Regions from separate parts of the Spirillospora sp. NPDC052269 genome, predicted to be linked through region 2. Evidence: riboswitches for the same ligand, from Rfam matches in the RefSeq annotation. Region 2 holds a riboswitch; the other holds the start of a gene.
What was found. A riboswitch is a leader RNA that binds a small molecule or an ion and turns the genes downstream of it on or off. The one in region 2 is predicted to bind thiamine pyrophosphate.
Positions count from the first base shown of each region.

Region 1: linked by a shared signal. The riboswitch ahead of thiO (glycine oxidase ThiO) and the one ahead of AB0L06_RS25955 (purine-cytosine permease family protein) in region 2 are both predicted to bind thiamine pyrophosphate.

Region 1 is NZ_JBFAUU010000017.1:2,555-17,546, reverse strand. Features, by position in the region: gene AB0L06_RS31805 (carboxymuconolactone decarboxylase family protein) at 74-604, shown strand; gene AB0L06_RS31800 (serine/threonine-protein kinase) at 836-1,780, shown strand; gene AB0L06_RS31795 (hypothetical protein) at 1,856-2,020, opposite strand; gene thiE (thiamine phosphate synthase) at 2,089-2,766, opposite strand; gene AB0L06_RS31785 (Rv2175c family DNA-binding protein) at 3,042-3,425, opposite strand; gene AB0L06_RS31780 (NAD(P)/FAD-dependent oxidoreductase) at 3,507-4,709, opposite strand; TPP riboswitch at 4,752-4,867, shown strand; gene thiO (glycine oxidase ThiO) at 4,857-5,978, shown strand; gene thiS (sulfur carrier protein ThiS) at 5,975-6,175, shown strand; gene AB0L06_RS31765 (thiazole synthase) at 6,184-6,969, shown strand; gene AB0L06_RS31760 (DMT family transporter) at 7,113-8,114, shown strand; gene pknB (Stk1 family PASTA domain-containing Ser/Thr kinase) at 8,267-10,228, shown strand; gene AB0L06_RS31750 (deoxyribonuclease IV) at 10,273-11,124, shown strand; gene AB0L06_RS31745 (sodium:solute symporter family transporter) at 11,543-13,249, opposite strand; gene AB0L06_RS31740 (hypothetical protein) at 13,278-13,811, opposite strand; gene AB0L06_RS31735 (LytR/AlgR family response regulator transcription factor) at 13,804-14,688, opposite strand; gene AB0L06_RS31730 (histidine kinase) at 14,752-14,992, opposite strand, start outside.
Region 2 is NZ_JBFAUU010000012.1:148,215-163,206, reverse strand. Features, by position in the region: gene AB0L06_RS25960 (sensor histidine kinase) at 287-2,152, opposite strand; gene AB0L06_RS25955 (purine-cytosine permease family protein) at 2,664-4,022, opposite strand; TPP riboswitch at 4,012-4,128, opposite strand; gene AB0L06_RS25950 (rhodanese-like domain-containing protein) at 4,282-4,617, opposite strand; gene AB0L06_RS25945 (SSI family serine proteinase inhibitor) at 4,860-5,306, shown strand; gene AB0L06_RS25940 (Fpg/Nei family DNA glycosylase) at 5,487-6,350, opposite strand; gene AB0L06_RS25935 (heavy-metal-associated domain-containing protein) at 6,760-6,963, shown strand; gene AB0L06_RS25930 (DUF8832 domain-containing protein) at 7,054-7,965, shown strand; gene AB0L06_RS25925 (heavy metal translocating P-type ATPase) at 8,061-10,328, shown strand; gene AB0L06_RS25920 (methyltransferase domain-containing protein) at 10,672-11,964, shown strand; gene AB0L06_RS25915 (glycosyltransferase family protein) at 11,961-12,734, shown strand; gene AB0L06_RS25910 (PIG-L deacetylase family protein) at 13,059-13,700, shown strand; gene AB0L06_RS25905 (NAD-dependent epimerase/dehydratase family protein) at 13,710-14,735, shown strand; gene AB0L06_RS25900 (DUF4910 domain-containing protein) at 14,732-14,992, shown strand, end outside.

The DNA of each region.
Region 1 (14,992 bases), on a different contig from region 2:
TGCGGCGGGTCGGGCTGGCACTGTCCCAGTGATCGGTGGCAGAAAGTACGGCATGGCCTCTGACACCCCGCCCGTGAGCTCTCAGGACATTCCGCGCATCCCGCCGCTGCCGTCCGGGGAGTGGGACGACACGCTGCGCGCCGTCGTCGCCCACACCGGCCCGATGAACGTCTTCACGACGCTCGCCCGGCACCCGGAGCTCTTCACCGCCTGGATCGGGTTCGGGTCCAAGCTGCTTCTCGAGGGCACGCTGGACGGACGCGTCCGGGAGATCGCGATCCTGCGCGTCGCACACCTCCGCTCGTGCGCGTACGAGTGGGAGCACCACGTCCCGATCGCGCAGCTGGCCGGGCTCAACGAGGCGGAGATCGAGGCACTGCGGGGAGCGCCGGACGACCACCCCTGGTCGGCGGACGACCGGGCGGTGATCGAGGTGGCGGACGAGCTGAGCGCCACCTCCACCGTCTCGGACGCGACCTGGGCGGCGCTGGCGAAGCGGTTCGACGAGACCCTCCTGATCGAGCTGGTCATGCTCATCGGGCAGTACCACATGCTCGCTTTCGCGCTGAACGCGCTGCGCGTCCAGAACGAGGACAACCACTGATCCGCGCGCACGAGGCGCGCGCCGGGCGCCATCGCGTCCAGGTGGGCGGTTCCTCCGGGGATGCGGCTCTGACCGGGAGTTTCACGCGCGGCGGAGGCGCCTGCCGGGCGTAAAAGATCACCCTTCCCGCCCCGTGCCCGGGCGGCACAGGGTACAAAAGAGGGAAACTTCCACTCGTCCTCCCCCGCCGAGCCGGAGCCCCCGTTGCCGTCATCCTCCTCCCCCGGGAGCATGCTGGACCCGTCGTCCAGCCGTCCCGGCCTGCCCCTCGGCCCGGACGACCCGCGCCGCCTCGGCGGCTACCGGCTCGTCCGCCGCCTGGGCGAGGGCGGCCAGGGCGTCGTCTACCTCGCCGTGCCGAAGGATCCCGGCGACGGCCCGCTGGTGGCGCTGAAGCTGCTGCGCGGCGGGGCCGCCGCCACGCCCCGGGCCCGCAGCCGGTTCGTCAAGGAGGCGGCCGCCGCCACCGAGATCACCAACCGGCACGTCGCGCGGGTGCTCGAGGCGGACGTGACCGGCGACCGGCCCTACATCGTCAGCGAGTTCGTGGACGGCCCGTCCCTGCAGGAGTCGGTCGAGGAGGACGGCCCGCTCACCCCCGGGCGGCAGCGTCACGTCGCGCTGCGCACGGCCGCCGCGCTCGCCGCGATCCACCGCGCGGGCGTGGTGCACCGCGACTTCAAGCCGGGCAACGTGCTGCTCGGCCCGGACGGCCCGAAGGTGATCGACTTCGGCGTCGCGCGGACCGCCGACGCCACCCCGGTCACCACCCACGGGGCGGTCGGCACCCCCGCCTACATGGCCCCCGAGCAGATCGAGGACGAGCCGGTCGGCCCGCCCGCCGACGTGTTCGCCTGGGCCGCGACCGTGGTGTTCGCCGCGACAGGCCGCCCGCCGTTCGGCGGCGGCCCGAGCGCGGCGGTCATGCGCCGCATCGTCACCCGGCCGCCGGACCTCGGCGACCTGCGCGGCGAGCTGCGCGACCTGGTGGAGCGCTGCCTGGACAAGAACCCGGCGGCGCGGCCCACGGCCCGGCAGATCGTCCGGGCGCTACGAGACGGAGAATCCCCGGTGCCGCGGCCGCGTCCCAAGAAGATCCCCCGCTACCGGTGGCGGATGATGCTCGCCCTGGCCGCCGTCGTCACGGCGGGCTTCGCCCTGGGCATCCTGCTCTAGAGCCTCGTCCTGCTCTAGAGCCTCGTCAGCGGCCCGCCGGCCGGCTCGCGCGGGCCCGCCCACCAGGGGGCCGGCTCACCAGTGGGGCGGGCGCTCCTCCAGGAAGCGCGCGTCGTCGTCTCCGCCGTCGCGCCACTCGCCCCAGCCGCCGTCGGTGTCGTCGGCGGTCTGGTCGGGCAGGACGGGCAGATCGTCGTCCGCCATGTCCACCACGCGGTCGTCGTCCGGTGAAACGCTCATGCCTCCATTGTCGGTCACGCCGGGGCCCACTGGTGACCACCCGGTGTCCGGGGCATGGCGACGTGCTGTCAGGCGTCGCCGCGGTGGAGGCGGCGGGAGAACTCGGCGGCCGCCCCGCCCGGGTCGTCGGCCTCGGTGAGGGCCCGGACGACCACGACGCGGTCCGCGCCCGTGGCGAGGACCTGGTCGAGGTTGCCGAGGTCGACGCCGCCGATCGCGAACCAGGGACGCGCCGGGTTCCGCCCGGCGGCGTACTCCAGCAGCGGCAGGCCGGGCGCGTGGCGGCCGGGCTTGGTCGGGGTGGGCCAGACGGGGCCGCAGCAGAAGTAGTCCACGCCGGGCTCGGCGAGGGCTCCGGCGGCCTGGTCGTCCGAATGCGTGGAACGGCCGATCAGGACGTCCTGGCCGACGATCGCGCGGGCGGCCGGGACGGACAGGTCGTCCTGCCCGAGGTGCAGGACGTCCGCCTGGACGGCGTGCGCGACGTCGGCGCGGTCGTTGACCGCGAGCAGCGCGTCGTGCCGGTCGCAGGCGTCCCGGAACACCCGAAGGTGCTCGATCTCCTGCCGCGCCTCCAGGCCCTTCTGCCGCAGCTGGACGATGTCGACCCCGTTCGCGAGCACCGCGTCGAGGAACTCCGGCAGGTCGCCCTGCTTCTCCCGGGCGTCCGTGCAGAGGTAGAGGCGCGCGCGGCCGAGCCGGGCGCGCAGCCGGACGGCGCGGTCGGTGGGCAGGTGCCTGGACACGGTGGCGGGGTCCTTCCGGAGCAGGGACGCGGACGGTTCCGATGCGGCGACGGGCGCCGGAACGGTGACACGGAACCGTGGCGGTGAACGATCTCGGTGAACGGTCACGGTGAACCGTCGCGGTGAACGGGTTCGGGCCACGCGCGCGGGGATCCGCGCACGTGACCCGAATCATTTCACGTGCTTTGCTGCTCTCTCAGCCGGGCCGTCCGGTACGTCCCTCCGCCAGGGTGCACCGGGTGGCGCGGCCGGGCCGGCTTCCGGGCCGGGCCGGGTCAGAAGGCGAGCGCCTGGGCCCGCCGCCGGATCTCGGTGCCGCGGTTCTCGGCCATGGCCTGCACCGGGGTGCCGGGAAGCGTCTCGTCGGCGGTGAAGAGCCAGCGGAGCGTCTCCACGTCGTCGAACCCGGCGTCCCTCAGCAGGGTCAGCGTGCCCGGCAGCCCCTTGATCACCTGGCCGTCGTGGATGAACGCCGCCGGCACCGCCAGGAAGCCCTCCCGGCGGACGGCCAGCAGCTTCCGCTCCGCCAGCAGCTGCTTGATCCGGTTGAACTTCAGGCCGAGGCGCTCGGCCGCCTCCGGAAGGTCGATCCACTCACCCACGAGGGCGTCGGTGGCAGGGTCGAGGTCTTTCTCTACGGTTGCGTGCGTCTGCGTCACGCCCCCTTGCTACCACGCCCCCGGAGCACTCAAACCCGTCCAGGCCCCCAGGGGATTCTTCCGTTGATCTTTCACCGTTGGTCAGGACTTCACCGACTGCCGCACCGGAATGCCCGGATCGCCCAGCAGAACAGGGTCCACGGGCGTCCCGGCGGCGATGATCCGCTTCGCCTGGACGAGGTCGCGCGGGCGGTCCACCGTCAAGATCGCTTCAAGCCGGTCGCCGGTGATCCACGCCACGGCCCAGGCGCCGTCCTCGGGCGCGCCCCGGCGGATCATCCGCTCGGCCCCGGCGTGGTGCCCCGCGTACTGGACGAACCGGTCGAACTGCTCCGACCAGAAGTAGGGCGCCACGTCGTAGGTCGCGTCCGCGCCGAGCAGGGTCGCGGCGGCGGTCTCGGGCGCGTTCAGCGCGGTGTCCCAGTGCTCGACGAGCAGCCTGCGGCCGTACCGGTTCGACCACCAGGCGGCGCAGTCGCCGACCGCGACCACGTCGTCCCGCGCGACGCCGTCCACCGAGGCGCGCAGCGACGCGTCGGTCAGGACGCCCCGCTCGACGTCCAGGCCCGAGCCGTCCAGCCAGGCCACCTCGGGGCGGACGCCGACGCCGGTGACGACCAGGTCGGCCGGGAGGTGCCCGCCGTCCGCGAGCGCGAGGCCGTCGTGCTCGACCGAGGCGACCTTCACGCCCGTCCGCAGCTCGACGCCCGCCTCGGCGTACCAGGGGGCGGTGAGCGCGCCGAGCTCCGGCCCGAGCGCGTTCGCCAGCGGCGCGTCCGCGGCCTCCACGACCGTGACGGCGCAACCGTCCTTGGCGGCCGTGGTCGCGACCTCCGCGCCGATCCAGCCCGCCCCGACGATCACCACGCGCGCGCCGGGGACGAGCCCCTCCCGGACCGCGAGCGCGTCGTCCAGGGTGCGGATGACGTGCTGCGGGCCGTCGCCGGGCATCCGGACCGGCGTCGCGCCGGTCGCGATCACCAGGCCGTCGAAGTCCAGGTCGCCGGTGGTCGTGGCGAGCGTCCCGCCGCGTCCGGGGTCGAGCCGCAGGCCGGTCGCCCGCTCGCCCGCCAGCACCCGGACGTCCAGGGCCGCCAGGTCGGTGTCCAGGCCGGGGAAGTCGGTCTCACCCTTCAGGACGGCCTTCGTCAGCGGCGGACGGTCGTACGGCCGGTGCCGCTCCGCCCCCACCATCGTCAGCCCGCCCTCGTACCCGTGCTTGCGCAGCGCCTCCGCCGCACGCACGCCCGCGAGCCCGCCGCCCGCCACCATCACCCGGTCCATGCCCGCAGGCTAGCCGGTGTCCGAATCGTCGTAGGCTAGGAGGCAGAAGTGCGCGGGAGCCCGGCCGGAACCGGGCTGAGAGGGCGGCTGAGAGGGCCGCCGACCGCCTGAACCTGATCCGGGTCATGCCGGCGAAGGGAGCCGCAGGTGAACGTCGTCATCATCGGAGCAGGGGTCGTCGGCCTCGGCGCGGCTTGGCGCTGCGCGGCGCGCGGCGCGGACGTCACCCTGGTCGATCCGGAGCCCGCGAGCGGCGCGTCCGGGCTCGCGGCCGGGATGCTGACCCCCGTCAGCGAGCTCGACTACGGCGAGGAGCCGCTGCTCAGGCTGGGCGTGGCGTCCCGCAACCGGTACCCGTCGTTCGTCGCCGAGCTCGAGGAGCTGACCGGCCACGACACCGGGCACCGCACGGACGGCCTGCTCGAGGTCGCCTTCGACGCCGACGACCTGCGGGTCCTCGAGGACGTCAAGCGCTTCCAGGAGAGGCTGGGCGTGCCCACCGAGGCCCTCGGCAGGCGGGAGTGCCGCAAGCTCGAGCCGATGCTCGCGCCGACCGTCCGCGGCGGCCTGTACGCGCCCGAGGACGGCTCGATCGACCCGAGGCGGCTCACCCCGGCGCTGCTCGCCGCCGCCGAGAGGCTCGGCGCGCGGCTCGTCCGGCGCAAGGCCGCCGAGGTGATCGTGCGCGGCGACGCGGCCGTCGGCGTCCGGCTGGACGACGGCACCGAGCTGCCCGCCGACCGGGTCCTGCTCGCGGCCGGGCCGTGGGCCGGCGACATCGGCGGGATCCCGCCGGGCGTCGTGCCGACCGTCCGGCCGGTGAAGGGCCAGGTGCTGCGGCTGCGCACGCCCGTCCCGTTCCTGCGCCGGACGCTCCGGGGCGTGGTGCGCGGCTCGTCCATCTACATGGTGCCGCGCGCGGACGGCGAGATCGTCGTCGGCGCGACGCAGGAGGAGATGGGCTTCGACACCCGGGTGACCGCGGGCGGCCTCTGGGAGCTGCTGCGGGACGCCCGCGAGCTGGTCCCCGGCATCACCGAGCTCGACTTCGCCGAGGTCACCGCGGGCCTGCGCCCCGGCTCGCCGGACAACGCGCCGGTGCTCGGGCCGTCCGCGCTGCCGGGCCTGGTGCTCGGCGTCGGGCACTACCGCAACGGGATCCTGCTCACCCCTGTCAGCGCCGACGCGCTGGGCGCCGCGCTGCTGGACGGCGAGCTCCCCGAGGTGGCCCGCCCCTTCTCCCCCGACCGGTTCCAGGAAGGCAAATGAAGATCATTGTGAACGGCGAGCCGCGCGACCTCCCCGAGGACGCCAGCGTGGCCGACGCGGTCGCCACGGTCACCGGCGCCCCGAACGGGGTGGCCGCGGCGCTGAACGACGAGGTGGTGTCGCGGTCCGCGTGGACCGCGACGAGGCTGACCGAGGCGGACCGGCTGGAAGTCCTGACCGCCGTGCAGGGAGGATGACCGTGGTCATGGCGAACGACGGAGACGACGCCCTGGTCATCGCGGGCGAGGAGTTCGGGTCCCGGCTGATCATGGGCACCGGCGGCGCGCCGAGCATGAGCGTGCTGGGCGAGGCGCTCGCCGCGTCCGGGACGGAGCTGACCACGGTCGCGATGCGGCGGGTCGACCCGTCCGCCCGCGGCTCGGTGCTGGACGTCCTGCGCGAGCACGGCATCCGGGTGCTGCCGAACACGGCGGGCTGCTTCACCGCGGGCGAGGCGGTGCTGACCGCCAAGCTGGCCCGCGAGGCGCTCGGCACGAACTGGGTGAAGCTCGAGGTCATCGCCGACGAGCACACCCTGCTGCCGGACCCGATCGAGCTCGTGGACGCCGCCGAGCAGCTGGTGGACGACGGCTTCGTCGTGCTGCCCTACACCAGCGACGACCCGGTGCTGGCGCGCCGGCTCGAGCAGGTGGGGTGCGCGGCGGTGATGCCGCTCGGCTCGCCGATCGGGTCGGGGCTGGGCATCCGCAACCCGCACAACATCGAGCTGATCGTGGAGCGGGCGACCGTCCCGGTGGTCCTGGACGCCGGGCTCGGCACGGCCTCGGACGCGGCGCTCGCGATGGAGCTGGGCTGCGACGCGGTGCTGCTGGCCACGGCGGTGACGCGGGCGCAGCACCCGACCAGGATGGCCGCCGCGATGCGGCACGCCGTCGAGGCCGGACGGCTCGCCCGGCTGGCCGGGCGGATCCCGATGCGCCGGTACGCTCAGGCGTCGTCCCCCTTCGAAGGGATGGTTAAGTCTTCCTAACCAGTGGGTTGCAGTATTTCTCACTGGACCTGAACGGTCATGTGACGGCACACTGAAGTCCAGAATCATAGCGTTTGTCCGTTTTGAGATGGACATGCATATTTCGACCGCCATGGAAGTACCTGGACCTCAGGATGGAGCGCATGACGACGAATCAGGTGGACCGGCGCGCCCTCCTCGCCGCCGCGGTGACGGTGCTCGCGTGGGCCTCGGCGTTCGTGTCGATCCGCAGCGCGGGCGCCGACTACCCGCCGGGCGCGCTCGCGCTCGGCCGGCTGGCCTGCGGATCGGTGGTGCTCGTCTCGATCCTGGCCGTCCGCCGCGAGGGCCTGCCGCCGCGCGCCGCCTGGCCCGGGATCCTGGTGTCCGGCGTGCTCTGGTTCGGCTTCTACATGCTCGTCCTGAACTGGGGCGAGCGGAAGGTGGACGCGGGCACGGCGGCGATGCTGGTCAACATCGGCCCGATCCTCATCGCGCTGCTCGGCGGCTGGCTGCTGCGGGAGGGCTTCCCGCCCCGGCTGTTCGCCGGGGTCGCGGTCGCGTTCGGCGGAGCCGTCGTGGTGGGGCTCGCGACGTCCACCGGCGGCGACGCGTCGGTGCTGGGCGCGGTGCTGTGCGTGCTGGCGGCCGTCGCCTACGCGGGCGGCGTGATCTCGCAGAAGCCCGCACTGCGGCACGCCTCGGCGCTGCAGGTCACGACCTTCGGCTGCGTGATCGGGACGGTGTTCTGCCTCCCCTTCGCGGGCCAGCTCGCCTCCCATGTGCCGCACGCCTCACTTTCGGCGACGCTGAACATGGTCTACCTCGGGGTCGTCCCGACGGCGCTCGCCTTCACCACGTGGGCCTACGCGCTCGCCCGGACCTCGGCCGGGAAGCTCGGCGCGACCACCTACGTCGTCCCCACCCTGGTCGTCCTGATGTCGTGGGGACTCCTGAGCGAGGTGCCCGTGCCCGGCGCGCTCGTGGGCGGTGGCCTGTGCCTGCTGGGCGTCGCGGTGGCCCGCAGTCGTCCCCGGACGTCCCCCAGCGTCACGCCGCAGCCGGAACCTGCGGCTTCCGCGCCCGTGGCTTCCGCACCCGTGGCTTCCGCACCCGTGGCTTCCGTACCCGCGGCTTCCGCACCCGTGCCCGACGCCTCCATCTGAACGGCCTCCAGCCCCGCTCCTGAGGGCCCGCCGGCGACCGCCCACGGACGGTCGCCGGCGGACCGTTCAGGGGAAAGATCAGCCATGAGTCCGATCAATGCTCATACTCCCGGCCGATGAGAACCGTTTCGGCGGGCCTCTAGACTCGGCGCGTGGACACTACGGTTGCGGATCCCCTCGTCGGGCAGGTGCTCGACGGGCGCTACCGCATTGAGTCCCGGATCGCCCGCGGCGGCATGGCGACCGTGTACCTGGCCCGTGACGTCCGACTCGACCGGGTCGTCGCGATCAAGGTCATGCACGCGGGACTCGCCTCCGACGAGGAGTTCGTCGCGCGGTTCATCGGGGAGGCCAAGGCCGCGGCGGCGCTCTCGCACCCCAACGTGGTCGCGATGTACGACCAGCGCACCGACGGCGAGCACGCGTTCCTCGTCATGGAGTACGTGCCCGGCCGGACGCTGCGCGAGCTGCTCGCCGAACGCGGCCGGATCGGGCCGCGCGAGGCGCTCACCCTGATGCAGCCGGTGCTGGCCGCGCTCGGCGCCGCGCACCGCGCCGGGATGGTCCACCGCGACGTCAAGCCCGAGAACGTGCTGATCACCGAGGACGGCCAGGTCAAGGTCGCCGACTTCGGGCTGGCCCGGGCCGAGTCGGCGAGCAAGATGACCAAGACCGGGCTGATCATCGGCACGGTCGGCTACCTCGCGCCCGAGCAGGTGGTGTCCGGCAGCGCCGACGTCCGCTCGGACGTCTACGCGGCCGGGATCCTGCTCTACGAGCTGCTCACCGGCGACCTCCCGCACCAGGCCGACTCGCCGCTCGCGGTCGCCTACAAGCACGTCAACGAGGTCGTCCCGCCGCCGTCGCTGGCCGTCCAGGGCCTGCCGCCGCAGGTGGACGCCCTGGTGACGCGGGCCACCTCGCACTCCCCCGACGAGCGGTTCGCCGACGCCAACGCGTTCCTGGCCGCCGTCGCCGAGGTCGTCAACGGGCTCCCGCCCGACATCGACCAGCGCATCGAGGACGCCCAGCTCCACCCCACGTCGGTCCTGGCGAACCCGGGCCCCCCGGGCGACGGCCACACCGCCGTCTACGACCCGTCCGCCATGCCGGACGGCATGGGCGACGAGGTCCCGCCGCGCCGCACCGGCGCCGACCGCGCGATCGGCGCGCTCACCGGCCGGTACGTGCTGATCGCGCTCGCCGCGGTCGTGGCCGTGGTCCTCGGCTGGGCCGTGTGGTGGCAGACGTCCGGCCAGTACGACCACGTCCCGGACCGGATCGTCGGCATGAAGATCGCCGCCGCCAAGAGCAAGCTGCGCGGCGAGGGCCTGAACATCCGCCTCGGCGAGGCCGCCTACAGCGACCGCGCGCCCAAGGGCACGGTCGCGGCGTCCGACCCGCCGGGCGGCGCGCGCGTGTCCAAGGGCCAGACGGTCACGCTCACGCCGTCCCTCGGCAAGACGCCCCGCAACGTCCCAGACGTCTCCGGCAACTCTCTGGACGACGCCAAGAACAAGCTGAAGGACGCGGGCTTCACCGTCGGCGAGGTCGGCCAGAAGAGCTCCCAGACCGTCGCCAAGGACAAGGTGCTGCGCACCGACCCGTCCGCGGGCACCAAGGTCTCCCCCGACGCCGGGCCGGTGAACATCGTCGTCAGCACCGGCATGACGATGCCGAACCTGGTCGGGCGCAGCGCCGACGAGGCGACCAACACCCTGCGCTCCATGGGCCTGAAGGTCGACACCAAGAAGCGCAAGGACAAGGACAAGCCCGCCAACACCGTCCTCGAGCAGCAGCCGGACCCGGGCACCGGCCTCTCCCGCGGCGACAAGGTCACCCTCGTCGTCAACCAGCAGGACTGCCTGGTCAACCTGGGCGGCTGGCACTTCGGCTGCGACAACAACAACAACAACCAGGGCGACCAGGGCGACCAGCTGCCCGTCCCGAACGTGACGGGCCAGTCGGTCGACGACGCGACCAGCGCCCTGGAGGACGCGGGCTTCAAGGTCTCGGTGCAGGGCTTCGGCGGCGACACCATCCGCGCGCAGTGGCCCGCGGGCGGCGGCCAGGCCCCGCGCGACTCGAGCGTCACCATCGTCAAGGGTCCCTGAGGTCCGCCGGGGAACCCCGGGATCCCGACTAGGGTGGATGGCCTATGACCGTTGAGAAGAGCCCCGTCGGGGGCCACGTGCCGGTGGCCGGCGGCCTCGCCACCGGAGGGCTGAAGTACGCGGAGAAGATGGGCGCCGAGGTGATCCAGGTGTTCACCTCCAACCCGCGCGGCTGGGCGCTGCCCGAGGGCAACCCCAAGGAGGACGCCCTCCTGCGCGAGCGCGACGACATCCCCGTCTACGTGCACTCGCCCTACCTGGTGAACTTCGGCTCGCCCAGCGCCGAGACCCTGGAGAAGTCCCTCGCGACCGTCCGGCACTCGCTGCGCCGCGGCCAGGCGATCGGCGCCCGCGGCGTCGTGGTGCACACCGGGTCGGCCGTCAGCCAGACCTACGACGCGGCGATGGCGCAGATCCACGACCACGTCCTGCCGCTGCTCGAGGAGATCCCCGAGGACGGCCCGCACCTGCTCCTCGAGCCGATGGCGGGCCAGGGCGCGATGCTCTGCGCCAGGGTCCAGGACCTCGGCCCCTACTTCGACGCCCTGGAGCGCCACCCCAAGCTCGGCGTGTGCTTCGACACCTGCCACGCCTTCGCGGCCGGCCACGACCTGGCCGCTCCCGGCGGCGTCAAGGCCACCATCGACGCCCTGGTCGACACGGTCGGCGAGGGCCGCCTGAAGCTCGTCCACGCCAACGACTCCAAGGACGTCTGCGACTCCAGGAAGGACCGGCACGAGAACATCGGCAAGGGCCACATCGGCGAGGCCCCGTTCGCGGAGCTGTTCCGGCACCCGGCCGTGGCGGGCGTCCCGTTCATCATCGAGACCCCGGGCCGCGACGCCGGCCCCCACGGCGAGGACGTCGCCACCCTCAAGCGCCTGCGCGACAACTGAGACGACGCGGCCGTGCGCCCGGGACCTTCGGAGGTCCCGGGCGCACGGCTCGCTCTGTCAGAGCTTGGGGGCGGGGGAAGCACAAGCTCGGGCGCCGCTGAACAACCCCCCGACTGTCCAGCGGCGCCCGAGCGGTAAGCCAGTGGATCCCACCCCCCCGGTACGGGATCCTCTGGCATGATCCGGCGTGCGACTGGCGCACGACCGGATCTCCAGGGTTGCCTTGTCGTCCTCTCGGGAGTGATGTCGCTTCCCGGTGACACAGAGAACACTAGAGGTGGGATGTCACCAGGTGGGTGCTGCGAAACCAAGGTTTCGGTAAACGGTGCGTAGTCAGAGTTATACGTAGCGTAGTCGCACGCCGAACGGTCGGTTTCATGCGACGAACGGCGGGGCCCGACCGCTCGCCGCAGCGCCCTCAGGGGAGGACGGCCTCCTCCGGGAGATGCATCCGGGCGAGGGCACGATCGGCGCGGGGCGGGACGGAGCGCCGGAACGCCAGCGACACGCCGACCATCACCGCGAACACGGCCGGGGCGAGGACGAGGGCGGGCTGGGCGAGGAACGCGGCCGTCCAGCCGCACCGGGGGCCGAGGAACAGGCCCACGCCGCCGGTGACGACGGCGAGGCCGCCGCCGAAGACGACGCCCACGCCCGCGCCCAGCGGGGTGAGGCGGCGCCACCACAGGCCGAGGAGCAGCAGCGGGCACAGCGAGCAGGCCGAGACCGTGAGCGCGAGCGTGACGAGGCCCGCGGCGTTCTGCGTCCCGGCCGTCCACGCCACGCACAGCGGGACGGCGAGGGCGAACACCGCGCCCACGCGGAAGCTGCCCGTCCCGCCGCGCAGGACGCACTGCGAGACGGTGCCCGCGATCGCGACGACGACGCCGCAGGTGGTCGAGATGAACGCGGCGAACGCTCCCGCCGCGACGAGCCCGACCAGCAGCGATCCCGGTAACCCGGGCGCGAGCCTGCGGGGCAGCGTGAGGATGGTCGCGTCGGTGTCGCCGGTCATCAGCAGCTCCGGCGTGTAGAGACGACCCAGCGTCCCGTACAGGGCCGGGAACACGTAGAACAGCGACAGCAGGCCGGGCACCATCGCGGCCGTCCGGCGCGCGGCCCGTCCGCAGGTGTTGGTGTAGAAGCGCATCAGGATGTGCGGCAGGCCCATCGTGCCGAGCAGCACCGCCAGCAGCGCCGAGTAGGTGATGTAGAGCGGATGGTCGCGGCCGCGCTCGGACGGCATCGCCCACGCCCCGCCGGTGTGGACGGGCAGCCGCGCGGCGTGCGGGACGGCCGCGCCGCGCGGGAACAGCAGCTCGGCCCCGGCTCCGACGCGGTGGTCCCTGGCGGACAGCACGACGCGCTCGCCGTCGTGGCGTTCGCCGTCCAGGGTGCCGCGGACGGTGACGGCGGTCGGCGCGGTGACCCGGACGGCCGACTCGGTCTGCACGCGGATGGTCGTGGCGCGGCCGAACACCGGCGGCCCGTCCGGCGTGCCCGCGCCGTCCAGCCGCCACAGCACCAGCAGCGCCGCCGCGGGGACGGCCACCGCGATCAGCTTCACCCAGAACTGGACGGCCTGGACGTCGGTGATGCTCCGCATCCCGCCGGACAGGGTGAGGACGAGCACGACCGCGACGACCAGGACCCAGCCCGCCCAGACCGGCGCGCCGGTCAGCACCCGCAGCGTGACGCCCGCGCCCTGGAACTGCGGCAGCAGGTAGAACCAGCCGATGAAGCAGACGCAGCCCGACACCGTGCGCCGCACCGCGACCGACCCGAGCCGCCACTCGGCGAAGTCGGAGATCGTGTACGCGCCGGAGCGGCGGAGCGGCCCGGTGACGAACGCGACGAGCAGCACGAACCCGCCGGTCGCCGCCACCGGCAGCCAGAGCGTGTCGGTCCCGTAGGCCAGGACGAGCCCGGCGGTGCCGAGGAACGCCGCCGCCGAGATGTACTCGCTGCTGATCGCCGACGCGTTCCAGAGCGAGCTCACGCCGCGCGAGGCGACCATCAGGTCCGTGGCGGTCGCGGCGGCCCGCCGCCCGAACGACCCGAGCCCGATGGTCGCGGCCACGAGCGTCAGCACCGACAGCGTCGCGGCGATAGCCACCCCGGTCACGGGCGTCCCACCGGGTGGACGGGCCCGGTCACGAGCGGCCCACCAGGCGGGCGAAGTCGCGCTCGGCGGACTCGGCGAGGCGGGCCTGGCGGCGCGCGGCGTAGATCCACAGCGGCTGGATCAACACGGCGAGCACCAGCCACGGAAGGGGCAGGCAGACCGGCCCGACGTGCGCCCGGCCGGGGACGAACGCGAGCAGCGGCAGCAGCGCGACGACGACCAGGACCAGGCCGCCGGTGCCCAGCGCGGTGCGGAACTGGGCGCGGATCAGCGTCCGCGCGAACACCGCGCCGAGCTCGGTCTGCTCGTCCAGGTCGGTCGCGATGTTCCAGCCGGGCCCGGTGTAGGGGCCCGCGTACGGCTCGTCCGCGTCCAGCGCCGGAAGGGACCGCGCGACGCGCGTGCGCGGACTCGCGACCACCACGCGCCGCGGCCGCGCCCCGCCCTGCGGATCGAGCGTCCACTCATCCCCGGACGCACCGGAAAGCGGGGGCGCGCCGGAGAAATCCGGAGACGCACCGGAGGAAACCGGGGTCGCGCCGGAAGTGTGCGGGTCAGTCATCGGCGTCGGCCTGCGTGCCGTCCTCGGCCTGCACGGTGTCCTCGGTTCGCGCGTCCGGCTGTGCGGTGTCGGTGCGGGCGAAGGGGGTGTCCGGGTGGTCGCCGTTGCGGAAGCTGCGGACGAGCAGGTCGCGGACGGCGCGGGTGTGGCGGCGGCTCACCACCAGCAGCTCGTCGCCGATCTGCACGGAGACGCGTCCGGCGTCGAAGCGCAGCTCGGTGATGTGCTGGGCCGCGACGAGGGTGCTGCGGTGGATGCGGATGAAGCCGGAGTCCTCCCAGCGGCGGGCGAGGGCGGCGAGCGGCATCCGGACGAGGTAGCTGCCCTCGGCGGTGTGCAGCCGCACGTAGTCGCCCTGCGCCTCGACGTGGGTGACCGAGCGGCGGGACACCAGGCGGGTCCGCCCGCCGAGCTCGACCGGGATCATCTCGTCGTCGTCCGCGGCCGGCGGCCCGCCGGGAGCGCCGGGAGCGCCGCCGGGATCGTCCGCGCGGGCCCGCTCGACCGCCTCGACCACCCGCCGGACGGCCTCGCCGAGCCGTTCCCGGCGGACGGGTTTGAGCAGGTAGTCGAGCGCGCCGAGCTCGTAGGCGGCGACGGCGCAGTCATCGTGCGCGGTCACGAACACCACGGCGGGCGGCTCGGCGAACCCGGCGAGCAGGCGGGTGAAGTCGAGTCCGTCCAGCCCGGGCATGCGGATGTCGAGGAAGACGGCGTCCAGCCGCTCCCCCGCACTCAGCATCCGGGACAGGTCGCGCAGGGCGGAGGCGGCGTCGCCCGCGCCCCCGACCCATTCCACTCTCGGGTCCTCCCGCAGCAGGTAGGAGAGCTCCTCCAGGGCGGGGACCTCGTCGTCGACGGCCAGGACGCGCAGCATGAGACGACCTTGCCCCCCTCACCGTCCGTCCGCAATCGGTTTCACCATGTGACTTCGGATGGGTCAGGCGGGGAACGCCGCCGGACGGTACTTCGGCACCCGCAGGTTCACCTTCGTTCCGGCGCCGAGCGCGGTCTCCACCGTCAGCCCGTACTCGTCGCCGTAGACCTGCCGCATGCGCTCGTCCACGTTGGCGAGGCCGATCCCGGCACCACCGCCCGCACCGCCGCGCCCGCCCCCACCCGTACCGTTGGCGCGTCCGGCGGCGCGGTCGCGTGCGCCGGGGCTGGGCGAGAGGATCTCG
Region 2 (14,992 bases):
GCGCAAGCAAGGGGGCCGCTCCCAGTCGGCACCCCAGCAAGGCGGCCGACTGACGGGATGCCGCCCGAAGGCCGAGATCTGTCTGGACGGGGCGCTGCGGGAGTCGCCGGGCATCACCGGCGGGCCGCGCCATCGGCGAGCGCCTGTGTATCCGCTAGTTCTTCGGAGGCCTCTGTGTGAAGAGAACTGGGCAGGAGCTTCGATCGAGGTGAGGCACTGAGAGTCGTCAGGCACCACCGGGCGCGAAACGCAGGGTCGGTGAGCTTCCGTCCGCCGCGGGGGTAGATCAGGAGGCTTGGTGGAGGGTCAGGCGCATGCAGGTGCCGGGGCCTTGGGGAGCGGGGTGGGCGGTGATGGTGCCCTGTTGGGCTTCGGTGAGGCGTTTGACGATGTAGAGACCGAGGCCGATGCCGCCGAAGCGGCGGCGGTCGCCGGCTTCGCCTTGGACGAAGCGTTCGAAGATGCGTTCGTGGTCGCCGGGGGCGATGCCGATGCCCTCGTCGGTGACGGTCACGATCAGGTTGGGACCCTCGGTGCAGGCGCGGACGCGGACGACGCCGCCGTCCGGGGAGTACTTGAAGGCGTTCTCCAGGAGCTGGCCCAGGACGATGTCGGTGGCGAGCGCGTCGCCCTGGCAGGACGGCAGGTCGGGGGCGAGCTCCAGCTCCACGTGGTGCAGCGGGGACAGGGACCGGAATCCGGCGACGACACCGCTGATGACGTGTGCGAGGTCGAACGCGTCGATGGTGACGGCGAGTTCGTCCGCGCCGGCGCGGGAGCCGAGCAGCAGGTGCTCCACCAGCCGTGCCAGGGACTCGGCGCGGTCGGCGATGGTGGCGACGGCGGTGCGGCGGTCGGGGTCGGGGAGCTCGTCCCAGCGGTTGACGAGCGTGCTGGCGAAGCCGCGCACGACCGTGATCGGGGTGCGCAGCTCGTGGCTGGTGGTCGCGAGGAACAGGTCCTTCGCCTCCTCCAGCGCCTTGGCCTCGGACACGTCGCGGAAGTCCACGACCAGCTCGTCGGTCTCGGCGACCTCGGCGGCCAGAACCTCCAGCCACACCCCGGACGGCAGCCGCAGCGTGCGGATGCTGCCGGGCGCGGGCGCGTCGAACGGCAGCGGGCCGCCGAGCACCTGCTCGGTCGGGACGCCGGTGAGCCGTGTCGCGGCCGGGTTCCACTGGCAGACCAGGCCGTCCCGGTCGAGCACGGCGATCCCGTCCGCGCTCGCGTCGATCACCGCGCGCTCGTGCGCGCGCTGCCGGACGGCCTCGGCGAAGGCGACGGCGTTGCCGACCGCGACTCCGGCGTGCCCGGCGAGCAGCTCCAGCAGTTCCAGCTCGGTGTGGCCGGGCCGGCGGCCGGAGAACAGCGCGTACAGCGCGCCGTACGGCCGGTTCTGCAGGTACGACAGGCCGAGCGTGATCGTGTGCAGGCCGGGCAGCTCCGACCAGATCAGGTCGCCGAGCCGCCGCTCACCTCCGGCGAGCTTGACCGTCTTGCCCGTCCGCAGCAGCTCACCGACCAGGCTGGACCGCAGGTCGGCGGTCGCGCCGCGCATCCGCTCGGGCAGCCCGGTCAGGCTGACCAGCCGCAGCCGCTCGCCCTCGATCCGGACGAACCCGGCCGCGTCGGCGCCGGTCAGCTCGATCAGCGCCGCGGTGATCCGGTCGAGCACCACGGCCAGGTCGAGCTCGGCGTTCAGGTCGGCGACGATGTCGTTGAGCCGCCGGACGAGCCGGGCCCGCTCGGCCATGTGATGCTGCGCGACCTCGTCCTCCTCCACCGGGTGGTAGACGCCGACCCAGCCGAGCGGCTCGCCGTGCGCGTCACGGAGCAGGCTCGTGTCGATCCGGACGTCGATCAGCGTCCCGTTCCGGCAGAACCGCCGTGTGGCGATCGAGATCCGGCCGGTGTCGCCCTCCCCGGCGCGCCGCGTGAGCAGCCGCTCCTGCACCGCGTTGTGCTCGGCGGTCAGCTCGTCCGGCACGATCGGAGGCACCCGCCCCATCATCTCGGCCGCCGTCCAGCCGAACATCCGCTCGGCCGCCGGGTTCCACACCGTCACGCGGTGCTCGTGATCCACGGCGACGATCGCGTCGGCGGCGCACTCGATGACGGCGCGCGCGATCGGGTCGTGAACCTGGAGCTGCACGCCCTCATGCTGCCACCGCATCACCTCGTCCTGCCGGGCAACCGCCTTTGAAAGGTCTCACCGCACCGTCCGCTCACTTCGAAAACCATCACCCCCTTCCGTCGCACAGGCACCTCCCGCACCCCCGCACGACATCCAGTCTCCGCTGCTCCAGGCACCAGGGAAAGCCAACCGGCGATCTGTGGATAACCCACAAAACTGCAGTTCAGGGCGCTCGGGTGCCCCCGCGTTCAGCCACGCTCGCCCCTGGGTCGACTGGGCGGTCACCTTCATGGCCAGGCAGGTGTTCTCGCCCTTGCGTCCGGTGGGCGGGCAGCTTCGTGTTCAGCCGCGCGTGCGCTTGGGCTGGCTGGGTGCGCATCTTCGCGTTCGGGTGGGTGTGCTCGCCTTTGCCGTTCGGCCGGGCGCGCAGTCTCGATGGGGGCGGTTGCTGGCCTGCGTGTTTGTGGCCTCGGGTCATGGGCCCGGCGTCGGGGCCATGACCCGAGGCCACAGGGTGGTGGTGCTGGGGTTAGGCGGGGGTGTCGGAGTTGGGGCGGTGGGTCAGGGGGGCCAGGAGGAGGGCGGCGGCCGCGGCGACCAGGAAGGAGAAGAGGGAGGCGCTCATCCAGGAGGCGGGGGTGAAGTGGAGGGTCTTCTGGACGTGCTGCCAGAGGTCGGTCCAGTGGGCGACGGTGCCCGGGTTGATCAGCTGGTAGACGACGATGCCGACGAGCCAGGCGACGATCATGTTCCAGCGGGCGGGGGCGGAGCGGGTGGTGTTCCAGCCGCGGCGTCCGCTGCCGAGGAAGAAGTCGGCGGCCAGGACACCCAGCATGGGGACGAACACCGAGCCGATCAGTGACAGGAAACCGGCGTAGTCGTTGATGTCCAGGGCCAGCGCGAGGACCGTGATCAGGACGCCCAGCGCGACCGACAGGACGCGGCGGTCGGCGCGCGGGACGAGGTTCTGGATCGACACGGCCGTGGAGTAGACGTTCGCGAACGACTGGTCGGCCTCCCGCAGGACGAAGATCGCGAAGATCAGTGCGCCCAGCGTGACGTGCAGGAACGGGTCGTAGATCCGGGACGAGTCGCCCGCGACCAGGGCCAGCGCGAACAGGCCGAGCACGTAGGCGATGATCTGGGTGATCGAGTAGCCGACCGTGGCCGCGCCGAAGGCGGCGCGCTGCGTCCGGGAGTGCCGGGTGTAGTCGGCGGCGACCGGGACCCACGAGATCGACACCGCGAGCGCGGCGTCCGCGCCGATCCAGAATCCGCCCCAGGAGCCCTGGTTCAGGTCGGGCAGCGGCTCGCGCAGCAGCTGGATGTAGAAGTAGACCAGCGCGACGCAGACCGCGACCGTCACATAGCGGCGCAGCAGGCGGACGGATCCGAGAGGCCAGATCGTCAGGACGGTCGTGATCACGCCCGCGGCGACCACGTAGACCCAGCGCGGCACGCCGTCGTAGAGGGCCCGTGCCGCGCCCGCGATGGTGATCAGCTCGAAGGTGCCCCAGCCGATCAGCTGCGCGACGTTCAGCAAGGTCGGCAGGTAGGACGGGCGGGCTCCGAACAGCCCGCGCAGCAGCACCATCGCGGGCTGGCCGGTGCGGGCGCCCGGGACGGCGGCCAGGCCCAGCATCAGGCCGCCGATCACCGTCCCGACGATCATCGCGGTGATGCCCGCGCTGATAGAGATGGTCGGCTTGCCGTCCGCGGTCGGCGCGAGGACGGTGTACGCGCCGGAGAACGCGAGGAGGCTGACACCGAGGTTGGCCCAGAAGGCCGACTGGTCCCAGAATCCCAGCACCCTGGGCGCGGGCTGGTCGAGGGTGTACGGGGCCTCGTCGCGCGGCGCGTCGACGGACTTCTGTTGCACAGCGGACACTGCACTCTCCCTACGCCGGCATTACCCGGACAGGTTCATGCGGTCGGCGGCGCCGCGTTCTGCCGCCCTCTCAGCCCGGTTGGCCCGAGCTCCCGCGGTGTTCCGTTAAGACGGGCAAATGGTACATCGAACGTTCCAGGGAGCGGAATGCCTCAAGGTCCGCCTCCCCCTCAGGCCACCGAACCCCCACCATCACGCGCCCCTCGCGCGCCAGACCCGCCCCCCGGGCCGCGCGGGCGCCGGGGCACGGTGTGTGGGGTCAGGCGATGTGCGGAGGTGTGTCGCCGTGGGAGTCCAGGGGGCGGCCTGACTCCTTCCAGCGCTTCATGCCGCCGTCGACGTTCCTGGCCATCCAGCCGGCCTGGTTCAGGGCGACGGTGACCTGGGCGGACCGCATCCCGGAGCGGCACACGACGAAGATCTCGCGGTCGCGGGGGATCTCGGCGGCGCGGTCGCTCAGCTCGCCCATGGGGATGTGCACCGCTTCCGGCGCGTGCCCGGCGTCCCATTCGTACTGCTCGCGGACGTCCAGCAGGTACGCGCCTTCCGGCACCTCGGCGGCGTCCACGGCCGGGACGTCGTTCCCGAAGCTCATCCGAACCTCCCAAGAGGCCCTCGCCGCGTGGGGCGGGGGCATTCGCAACCTACAGATCAGAGCACGAATCCCATCATGCTCCAGGACCTGGAACGGCCCGTGGCCCGCCCGCCCTTGTGCTGGTTCGCGCCCCCCGTCCGCGGGCCCGGACATACCCCCGGGTGGTCCGAGCTGGGGAAATCGACCCGAACGCGTGGAACCCTTCGGACGGCTGCAACGTCGAATCGTCTATGCGGTATCGGATGCTCCTTTTCACACCGGCCGCCCTGGCTCTGGTGATGTCGGCCGCCGCCTGCGGTTCCGAGAACGCCAAGTCGGGGACGTCGGTGACCCCGCCGAAGGACAAGGTCGCGCCCAGCGACTCCTCCGCGAACCACCTGACCGTCAGTGTCCGGGCGTCCGCCCAGGCTCCCGCGAAGACCTGGACGCTGACCTGCGATCCCACCGGCGGCGACCACCCGAAGGCGGCTCAGGCCTGCGCGGCCCTGGCCAAGGCCCCGGACGCCTTCAAACCCGTCCCGCCGGACATGATGTGCACCAAGATCTACGGCGGTCCGGAGGTCGCCACCGTCAAGGGCACCTGGCACGGCCAGGCGATCGACGCCAGGTTCAACCGGACGGACGGCTGCCAGCTGGCCCGGTGGAGCAAGATCGCTCCCCTGTTCGGCGACGTCCCGCCCGTCCGCTGACGCGTCGGCCCGCCGGTTGACGGCACGGCACGCTCCCTGAAGTGCCGGCCGGTCCGCTGACGGCCGACACGTTCGCCCACCGTCCCCGACCCATCCCGCCATGCCCGGCCGCGCCCGCTCCCAGCACGAGACCAGGGCGCGGCCGGCTCATGCTCGGCGCCGAGCACTGAGCCGGACGGGTCACTTGAGCAGGCGGGAGAGGCGGCGGTCGGCCAGGGGCTTGCCGCCGGTCTGGCAGGTCGGGCAGTACTGGAGGGACGAGTCGGCGAACGAGACCTCGCGGATGGTGTCGCCGCAGACGGGGCATTTCTCGCCGGTGCGGCCGTGGACGCGGAGGCCGGTCTTCTTCTCGGCCTTGAGGTCCTGCGCGGCGAGGCCCTCGGAGCGGGCGACGGCGTCGCGCAGGGTATCGACGATGGCGTCGTGGAGGGTCTGGATCTCCTCGTCGGTGAGGCTGCCCGCGATCTTGAACGGGGACATCCTCGCGACGTGCAGGACCTCGTCGGAGTAGGCGTTGCCGATGCCCGCGACGATCTTCTGGTCGCGCAGCAGGCCCTTGATCTGGGTGCGTTTGCCGCGGACGATGCCGGCGAGCGCCTCCACCGTGAAGGACGGGGCGAGCGGGTCGGGGCCGAGGCCGGCGACGCCCTCCACATCGGACGGGTCGCGCACGACATAGACGGCCAGGCCCTTCTTCGTCCCGGCCTCGGTGAGGTCGAAGCCGGAGCCGTCGTCGAGGTGGACGCGCAGGGCGAGCGGGTTCTTGCCGCCGGGGCGGACGGGCTTGACGGGCACCTGGTCGCGCCAGCGCAGCCACCCGGCGCGGGCCAGGTGGACGACCAGGTGCAGCCCGTCCACGTCGAGGTCGAGGAACTTGCCGTGCCGGGCAACCCCGGTGATCGTGAGCCCGCCGAGGGACGTGACCGGCGGGTCGTAGGTCTTGAGCGCGGAGATGGCGAGAACATCGACGCGGGCGACGGCGTGGCCGACCGCGCGTTCCCGCAGGAACGCGGCCAGCGACTCGACCTCGGGAAGCTCGGGCATGCTTCACAGTATCCGAGGCGGGGCGTCGTCCACAGTGTTGTGGAAAGCTGTGGAAAACCCTGTGCACAACGCCGGTATCCCCGGTACGAACGACGTTCGCGTCGGATATACCTTGGCAAATGCCACCGATCCGGCGCCCGCGCGCGGCCGCCGAGACTCGGGACATGTGGATAACCGGCCCGTCAGGGGCCGTCCGGAGGGCCTCCCGAGGCCGCCGGATCGGCCGTCCGGAGGGCGGAGCCGGCGGGACGTATCACCAGACGGCACCGCAATGTGACGTGAGTCTCGCAATAACCCCTAGGGGGTAGGGGTTGTCACCGGCGTGACCCTGTGGCAACATAAGGGCCACGAGATACCCCCAGGGGGTACTTCGGAGGACATCGCAACCGAGCACCGAGGAGTCAGGGACATGAGCACCGCCACCTACACCGTCACCGGAATGACCTGCGGCCACTGCGTCGGCTCGGTCAAGCAGGAGGTCGGCTCGATCGACGGCGTCACCGACGTCCAGGTGGAGCTGGCGAGCGGCAAGGTCACCGTCACCAGCGCCGCCGCGCTGGACGACGCCGCCTTCCGCGCCGCCATCGACGAGGCCGGATACGAGGTCGCCTGACCCGGTGGGACCGGTGCCGCGGCGGCCCGGGCGAACACGGGACGCCGCGGCACCTGACGCCGCCGGATCAGGCCGAAGGACGGGATGACGATGAACACGACGACGAGGGTCGGCGCGTACGTGCTGGGCCTGGCGGCCGTCTTCGGCGGCGCGCTGGGGATCGGGACGGTGACCGGAACCGTGGGTGCGAAAGCGGAGACGGGACATCACATGAACGCTGAGAGCGGGGATGACATGAGCGGCGAGCACGGCGGACACGGAGCGCACGGCGGGCACGGCGGCGGGGGTACCCCCGGGGGGCTCCTGGTCACGGACGGCGGTTACACGCTGGCCCCGCAGACCAGCACCGTCACCCCAGGACAGAAGACCGACTTCCGGTTCACCGTGAACGGGCCGGACGGCAAGCCGGTCACCCGCTACACCCCGCTGCACGGCAAGGACCTGCACCTGATCCTGGCCCGCCGGGACCTGTCGGGCTTCCAGCACCTGCACCCGACCGCGGTCGGCGGCGGCGTCTGGTCCGTCCCGATCACGCTGACCGACGCGGGCACCTACCGCTTCTTCACCGACGTGCAGCCGGTGGGCGCCGAGAAGCAGCTCACCCTGGGCACCGACATCTTCGCGCCGGGCGACTTCCAGCCCAAGGCCGTCCCGCAGCCGGAGCAGGTCTTCAAGGTCGACGGCTACGAGGTGACGCTGAAGGGCGAGCTGAAGGCCGGCGAGCCGAGCCCGCTGACCCTGAGCGTCAGCAAGGACGGGCAGCAGGTCACCGACCTGGACCCGTACCTCGAGGCGTACGGCCACCTGGTCGCGCTGCGCAGTGCAGACCTCGCCTACCTGCACGTCCACCCGGAGGGCGCGCCCGGCGACGGCAAGACCAAGCCCGGCCCGGACATCACCTTCGACGCGGACGTGCCGAGCGCCGGCACCTACCGCCTCTACCTGGACTTCAGCCACGGGGGAACGGTCCGCACGGCCGAGTTCACCGCCGTCGCCAAGTAACCCGCCACACGGCAACCCCCCACCACGGACCCCACCCCCCCCAAGACGCGTAGCAGCGGAAGCGCGGACGCGCCGGAACCGCGAAAGGAGCAGCGATGGCCACGACAGCCCCTCCCTCAGGCCACATCGAGCTGGCGATCGGCGGGATGACCTGCGCTTCCTGCGCCGCCCGCATCGAGAAGAAGCTCAACCGGATGGACGGTGTCACCGCCACCGTCAACTATGCGACCGAGAAGGCCACGGTTCAGTTCCCCGAGGGGGTGACCGCCGATGACCTGATCGCGACCGTCGTGAAGACCGGCTACACCGCCGAGCTTCCGAAGCCGCCGCGAGGCTCCGGGGCCGACTCGGACGCGGACGCCGAGCCGGTGGACGAGCTGAAGCCGCTGCGCCAGCGGCTGATCACCGCGCTGGTGCTGTCGGTCCCGGTGATCATCCTGGCGATGGTCCCGGCCCTGCAGTTCAAGAACTGGCAGTGGATGTCGCTGGTGCTGGCCGCGCCGGTCGTCGTCTACGCGGGATGGCCGTTCCACCGGGCCGCCTGGACGAACCTGCGGCACGGCGCCGCGACGATGGACACGCTGGTCAGCCTGGGCACGCTCGCCGCGTTCGGCTGGTCGCTGTGGGCGCTGTTCCTCGGCAACGCGGGCACGCCGGGCATGAAGCACGGCTTCGAGTTCTCGATGACCCGCTCGGACGGCTCGTCCAACATCTACCTGGAGGCGGCGTCCGGCGTCATCGCCTTCATCCTGGCCGGACGGTACTTCGAGGCGCGCTCCAAGCGGCGCGCCGGGGCCGCCCTGCGCACCCTGCTCGAGCTGGGCGCCAAGGACGTCGCGGTGATCCGAGGCGGCTCCGAGCAGCGCATCCCGATCGACCAGCTCAACGTCGGCGACGTGTTCGTCGTCCGGCCCGGCGAGAAGATCGCCACCGACGGTGTCGTCGAGGAGGGCACGTCCGCCGTGGACGCCTCCCTGCTCACCGGCGAGTCGGTGCCGGTGGAGGTCTCGCCCGGCGACGCGGTCGTCGGCGCGACGGTGAACGCGGGCGGACGGCTGCTCGTCCGCGCCAGCCGGGTCGGCTCCGACACCCAGCTCGCGCAGATGGCCAAGCTGGTCGAGGACGCGCAGACCGGCAAGGCCCAGGTGCAGCGCCTCGCGGACCGGATCTCCGGGGTGTTCGTGCCGATCGTGATCGCGCTCGCCATCGCGACGCTCGGCTTCTGGCTCGGCACCGGCGACGGCACCGCCGCCGCCTTCACCGCCGCGGTGGCCGTCCTGATCATCGCCTGCCCGTGCGCTCTGGGCCTGGCCACTCCGACCGCGCTGCTGGTCGGGACGGGCCGGGGCGCCCAGATGGGCATCCTGATCAAGGGCCCCGAGGTCCTCGAGTCGACCCGCAAGGTGGACACCGTCGTCCTGGACAAGACCGGCACTGTGACCAGCGGCCGGATGGCGCTCGTCAAGGTCGTCGTCGACCCCGCCGCCGAGACCGGCGAGGAGCAGGTCCTGCGGCTGGCCGGGGCGCTGGAGGACGCGTCGGAGCACCCGATCGCCCAGGCGATCGCCAAGGGCGCGACCGAGCGGGTCGGCGAGCTCCCCAAGGTGGACGACTTCGGCAACATCGAGGGTCTGGGCGTCCAGGGCGTGGTGGACGGGCACGGCGTGCTCGTCGGCCGGCCGAAGCTGCTCGCCGAGTGGGAGCAGCACCTGACCCCCGAGCTGGAGTCGGCGATGGCCGACGCCGCCTCCCGCGGTGAGACCGCCGTGGCGGTCGGCTGGGACGGCAAGGCCCGCGCGGTCCTGACCGTCGCGGACCAGATCAAGCCGACCTCCGCCGAGGCGATCACGCAGCTGCGGGCCCTGGGCCTGCGGCCGGTGCTGCTCACCGGCGACAACGAGGCGGTGGCGCGGACGGTCGCGGACCAGGTCGGCATCGACGAGGTGATCGCCGAGGTCATGCCGTCCGACAAGGTGGACGTGGTCAAGCGGCTGCAGGCCGAGGGCCGGACGGTCGCGATGGTCGGGGACGGTGTCAACGACGCCGCCGCCCTCGCCCAGGCCGACCTGGGCCTGGCGATGGGAACCGGCACGGACGCGGCGATCGAGGCGTCCGATCTGACCCTGGTCCGCGGCGACCTGCGGTCGGCGGCCGACGCGATCCGCCTCTCCCGCAAGACGCTCGGCACCATCAAGGGCAACCTGTTCTGGGCCTTCGCCTACAACGTGGCGGCCCTGCCGCTCGCGGCGACCGGCCTGCTCAACCCGATGATCGCGGGCGGCGCCATGGCCTTCTCGTCGGTCTTCGTGGTGAGCAACAGCCTCCGCCTCCGGCGGTTCCGCCCGCTCACCGAGAACGCCTGACAGCGGTCTCCACCAGCGCCTGACACCGGGCGCGCACGAGGAGGTCCGGCCCTTCGGGGCCGGGCCTCCTTCGTTGTGTTTCCCGGACGTTTGATTCAGAAGCGGCGGACGGTTGATCCCGGTGGTTCGGACGGGGCTGGGATGCCGTTCCGGGGCAATTCCGGATAGGCGTCCGATCAACCCGCAGGTCGCCTTATTCCGGTGTTGGTCACTATCTGTGGCCGCATGTGGTCAGACAGGTTGAGAACGAAAGATCGCTGGTCATGCTGATGGCGTTCGTCGGGGACGAGGCGCCGGAGCCGACTGGGGAACCGGTCGCGTGGGGGCGGCGCGGGGGGTGGCTGTGAACGATCCGAGCAGTGCCGTGGGCGAGTGCCGGCTGTGCGGCGCGAAGGGCCTGGCGAGCGTCGTCGACCTCGGGGCCACGCCGCCCTGCGAGCTGTTCCTGACGGCCGACCGGCTGGACGCGCCGGAGGTGACCTACCCGCTGCACCTGCGGGTGTGCCGGGAGTGCCGGCTGGCGCAGCTCCCGCCGCTGATCACGCCCGAGGAGACGTTCACCGAGTACGCGTACTTCTCGTCCTACTCCGACTCGTGGGTGCGGCACGCGAAGGCGTTCGTGGACGCGGCCGTCGAACGGGTCGCGCCGCGGTTCGTGGTGGAGGTCGCCAGTAATGACGGATACCTCCTGCGGCACGTGGTCGAAAAGGGCGTCCGATGCCTGGGAATCGAACCGTCCGCGAATGTGGGCGAGGCGGCCCGGGAGAAGGGCGTCCCGACGCTGACCGAGTTCCTTACCGAGGAGACCGGGCAACGGGTCAGGGACGAGAACGGGCCGGCCGATCTCGTCGTGGCGAACAACGTCTACGCGCACATTCCGGACATCGTCGGGTTCACGAAGGGCCTGCGCGCGCTCGTCGCGGACGACGGATGGGTGTCGATCGAGGTCCAGTACCTCGCGACGCTCATGGAGCTCGGCCAGTACGACACGATCTACCACGAGCATTTCCAGTACTACACGGTCGCGTCCGCGCAGCGCGCGCTCGCGAGCGGCGGGCTCACCCTTGTGGACATCGAGCTGCTGCCCACGCACGGCGGTTCGATCCGCCTGTGGGCTCGTCCGGACGGTGAGCCCAGTGCGCGCGTGCACGAGCTGCTGCAGAAGGAACGCGAACAGGGGCTCCACAGCAACAAGGGGTACGCGGCGTTCGCGGAGCGCGTCGCCAAGGTGCGACGGGACCTGCTGAAGTTCCTCATAGTCGCCGCTGAGGATGGCAGGACGGTCGTCGGATACGGGGCTCCGGGCAAGGGCAACACCTTGCTGAACCACTGCGGCGTCCGCTCCGACCTCCTTGCCTACACGGTCGATCGGAACCCGTACAAGCACGGCCGGTTCACTCCCGGGACCCGGATTCCGATCCTTCCGCCTGAGCGGATCGCCGAGGACCGTCCCGACTACGTGCTCGTCCTACCGTGGAACCTCCGGGACGAACTTTCCGAGCAACTCGCCTATGTGAGCGCCTGGGGTGGACGGCTCGTCTTCCCCATCCCCGAACTGGACGTCGTGGACGTCGGAGACGTCCTGGAAGCCGAAGACGTCCTGAGCGCCGGGGACGCCGAGGAGGTCGGGGCGTGAAGGTCGTCCTGTTCTGCGGCGGGCTCGGGATGCGGATGCGCGCCGGCACGCCCGGCGACGTCCCCAAGCCGATGCAGCTGGTCGGGCCGCGTCCGCTTCTGTGGCACGTCATGCGGTACTACGCCCACTTCGGGCACACCGAGTTCATCCTGTGCCTCGGCCACGCGCCGCACCACATCAAGGACTTCTTCGTCCACTACTCGGAGACGCACTCCAACGACTTCCGGCTGCGCGGCGGGCGGGTCGAGCTGCTGTCCACCGACATCTCCGACTGGCAGATCACGTTCGTGGACACCGGGGCCGAGTCGCCGATCGGCGAGCGGCTCCGGCGCGTCCGGCACCATCTGGACGGGGACGAGATGTTCCTCGCCAACTACGCCGACGTGCTCACCGACGCCCCGCTGCCGGACATGATCGACCGGTTCGCCGCGACGGACGCGGGCGCGTCGATGATGGTGGTCCCGCCGACCGACTCGTTCCACTGCGTCGAACTCGGCTCGGACGGCCGCGCGTCCGGCATCACCCCGGTCACCGAGATGCCAGTGTGGATCAACGGCGGCTACTTCGTCCTGCGCCAGGACGTCTTCGACCACATCCCCGAGGGCGGCGACCTCGTCGCGGACGGCTGCGCGGCCCTCGCCAAGACCGGCGGGTTGCTCACCTACCCCTACCGGGGCTACTGGCGTCCCACCGACACCGTGAAGGAGCGCCTCGCGCTGGACGAGGGGTACCTGCGCGGCGACCGCCCCTGGGCGGTCTGGGAACGGTGACACGGCCCGCGGCGGCTCCGCCGCAATCGAACACTGCGGCTCCGCCGCAGGGTGACACGGCGGCGCAGCCGCGCGAGGCGTTACGGCGCGCGATGGGACGGCCCTCCGGCTCGGCACGGGTCCGGACGGGCAGAGGGAACCGCGGCTCAGGCGGGCCGCGGGGCGGTGTAGGGAACCGCGCCTCCGGTGAGGCGCGGGGTGGTGTGAGGCTCGCGGCTCGGGTGAGGCGCGGGGTGGAGGCGCCGGACGGGCCCGGGGCGGGGCTCGGACGGGCGGACGCGGCCACGGCCGGGGGGTGGTGGCGGTGACCGGGACGAGGAAACGATGATCAGACTGACGCCGGGCCACTGCTCGGAGATCCTGCTGCTCGGAGCGCACTGCGACGACGTGCCGATCGGGGCGGGCGGGACGCTGCTGCAGCTCTGCCGGGCCAACCCCGGGCTCAGCGTGCGGGCGCTGATCCTGTCGGGTGCCGGGACGGTGCGCGAGGCCGAGGAGCGGGAGGCGCTGGACGCGTTCTGCCCGAAGGCGCGGCTGGAGGTGGCCGTCCTCGACATGCCGGACGGCCGGCTGCCCGCGTACTGGGAGCGCACGAAGGAGGCCCTGGAGGAGGTGCGGCGCGGCTGCGAGCCGGACCTGATCCTCGCGCCGACCGCGACCGACGCCCACCAGGACCACCGCGGGCTCGCCAAGCTCGTCCCGACGGTGTTCCGCGACCACATGACGCTCGGCTACGAGATCCTCAAGTGGGAGTCGGACCTCCTGCAGCCCGAGGTGTTCGTGCCGCTGGACGAGTCCGTGGTCGCCGAGAAGATCGACCTCCTGCGCAGCTCCTATCCCTCACAACACGACCGTTCCTGGTTCGACGACGAGACGTTCCGCGGCCTCGCGCGCGTGCGCGGGGTGCAGGCGGGCGACCGCTACGCCGAGGGCTTTCACACCAGCAAACTCACCCTCCGATTCTGAGGAGCTGCCGTGCGCGTCCTGCTCACCGGCCACCAGGGGTATCTCGGCACGGTCATGGCGCCCGTGCTGACCGAGGCCGGGCACGAGGTCACCGGCCTCGACTCCGGGCTGTTCGCCGACTGCGTGCTCGGGCCGCCTCCGGGCGACCCGCGCGCGCTGGCCGTCGACCTCCGGGACGCCGGGGCCGAGGCCCTCGCCGGGTTCGACGCGGTGGTGCATCTGGCGGCGCTGTCGAACGATCCCCTGGGGTCGCTGCGCCCGGAGATCACCTACGACATCAACCACCACGCCGCGTCCCGGCTCGCCCGGCTGGCCCGGGAGGCCGGGGTGCGGCGCTTCCTCTACGCCTCGACGTGCTCGGTGTACGGCGCGAGCGGCGACTCGCTGGTGGACGAGGAGGCCCCGCTGCGCCCCGTCACTCCGTACGCCGAGTCCAAGGTACGAGTCGAGGACGACATTTTCGGGCTCGCCGACGACGACTTCTCCCCCGTCTCGCTGCGCAACGCGACGGCGTTCGGGTTCTCGCCGCGGTTGCGCGCCGACATCGTGCTCAACAACCTCGTCGGGCACGCGTTGCTGTCCGGTGTCGTGAAGGTGCTGTCGGACGGGACTCCGTGGCGTCCGCTCGTGCACGCGCGGGATATCGCCGCCGCGTTCGGCGCCGTCCTGGACGCTCCGCGTGAGGCCGTCCATGCGAGGGCGTTCAACGTGGGGACCGAGCGCAACAACCTTCAGGTCGCGCAGATCGCGGAACACGTGCGGGAGGCCGTCCCGGACGCCGAGCTGGTCATCACGGGGGAGACGGGTGGGGACCCGCGTTCCTACCGGGTGGACTTCGCGCGCATACGAGATGCGCTTCCCGGCTTCGACTGCGCCTGGTCCGTCGCGGACGGCGCCAGGGAACTGGCCGCGAAGTACCGCGAGCACGGGTTGACGCAGGAGGCGTTCGACCGCCGCTTCACGCGCCTTGCGCGCCTGGCCGATCGCCGTGAGGCGGGCACGCTCGACGAGGACTTCAGGACCACTCGGTCATGACACCGGACGAGATGCATGCTCTGGTGGAGCGGCTGTATCCGCTCTGCCGGAGCATCACGGGGGACGGTGTCCGGCGCACCCTCGACATCGTGGGGGAGTACCTGCCGTCCCTGCGCGCGCACGAGGTCCCGACCGGGACGGACGTGCTCGACTGGACGATCCCTCGTGAGTGGAACATCCGTGACGCCTACATCAAGGACGTTGCGACAGGGGAGCGCGTCGTCGATTTCCAGGCGCTGAACCTCCACGTGGTCGGC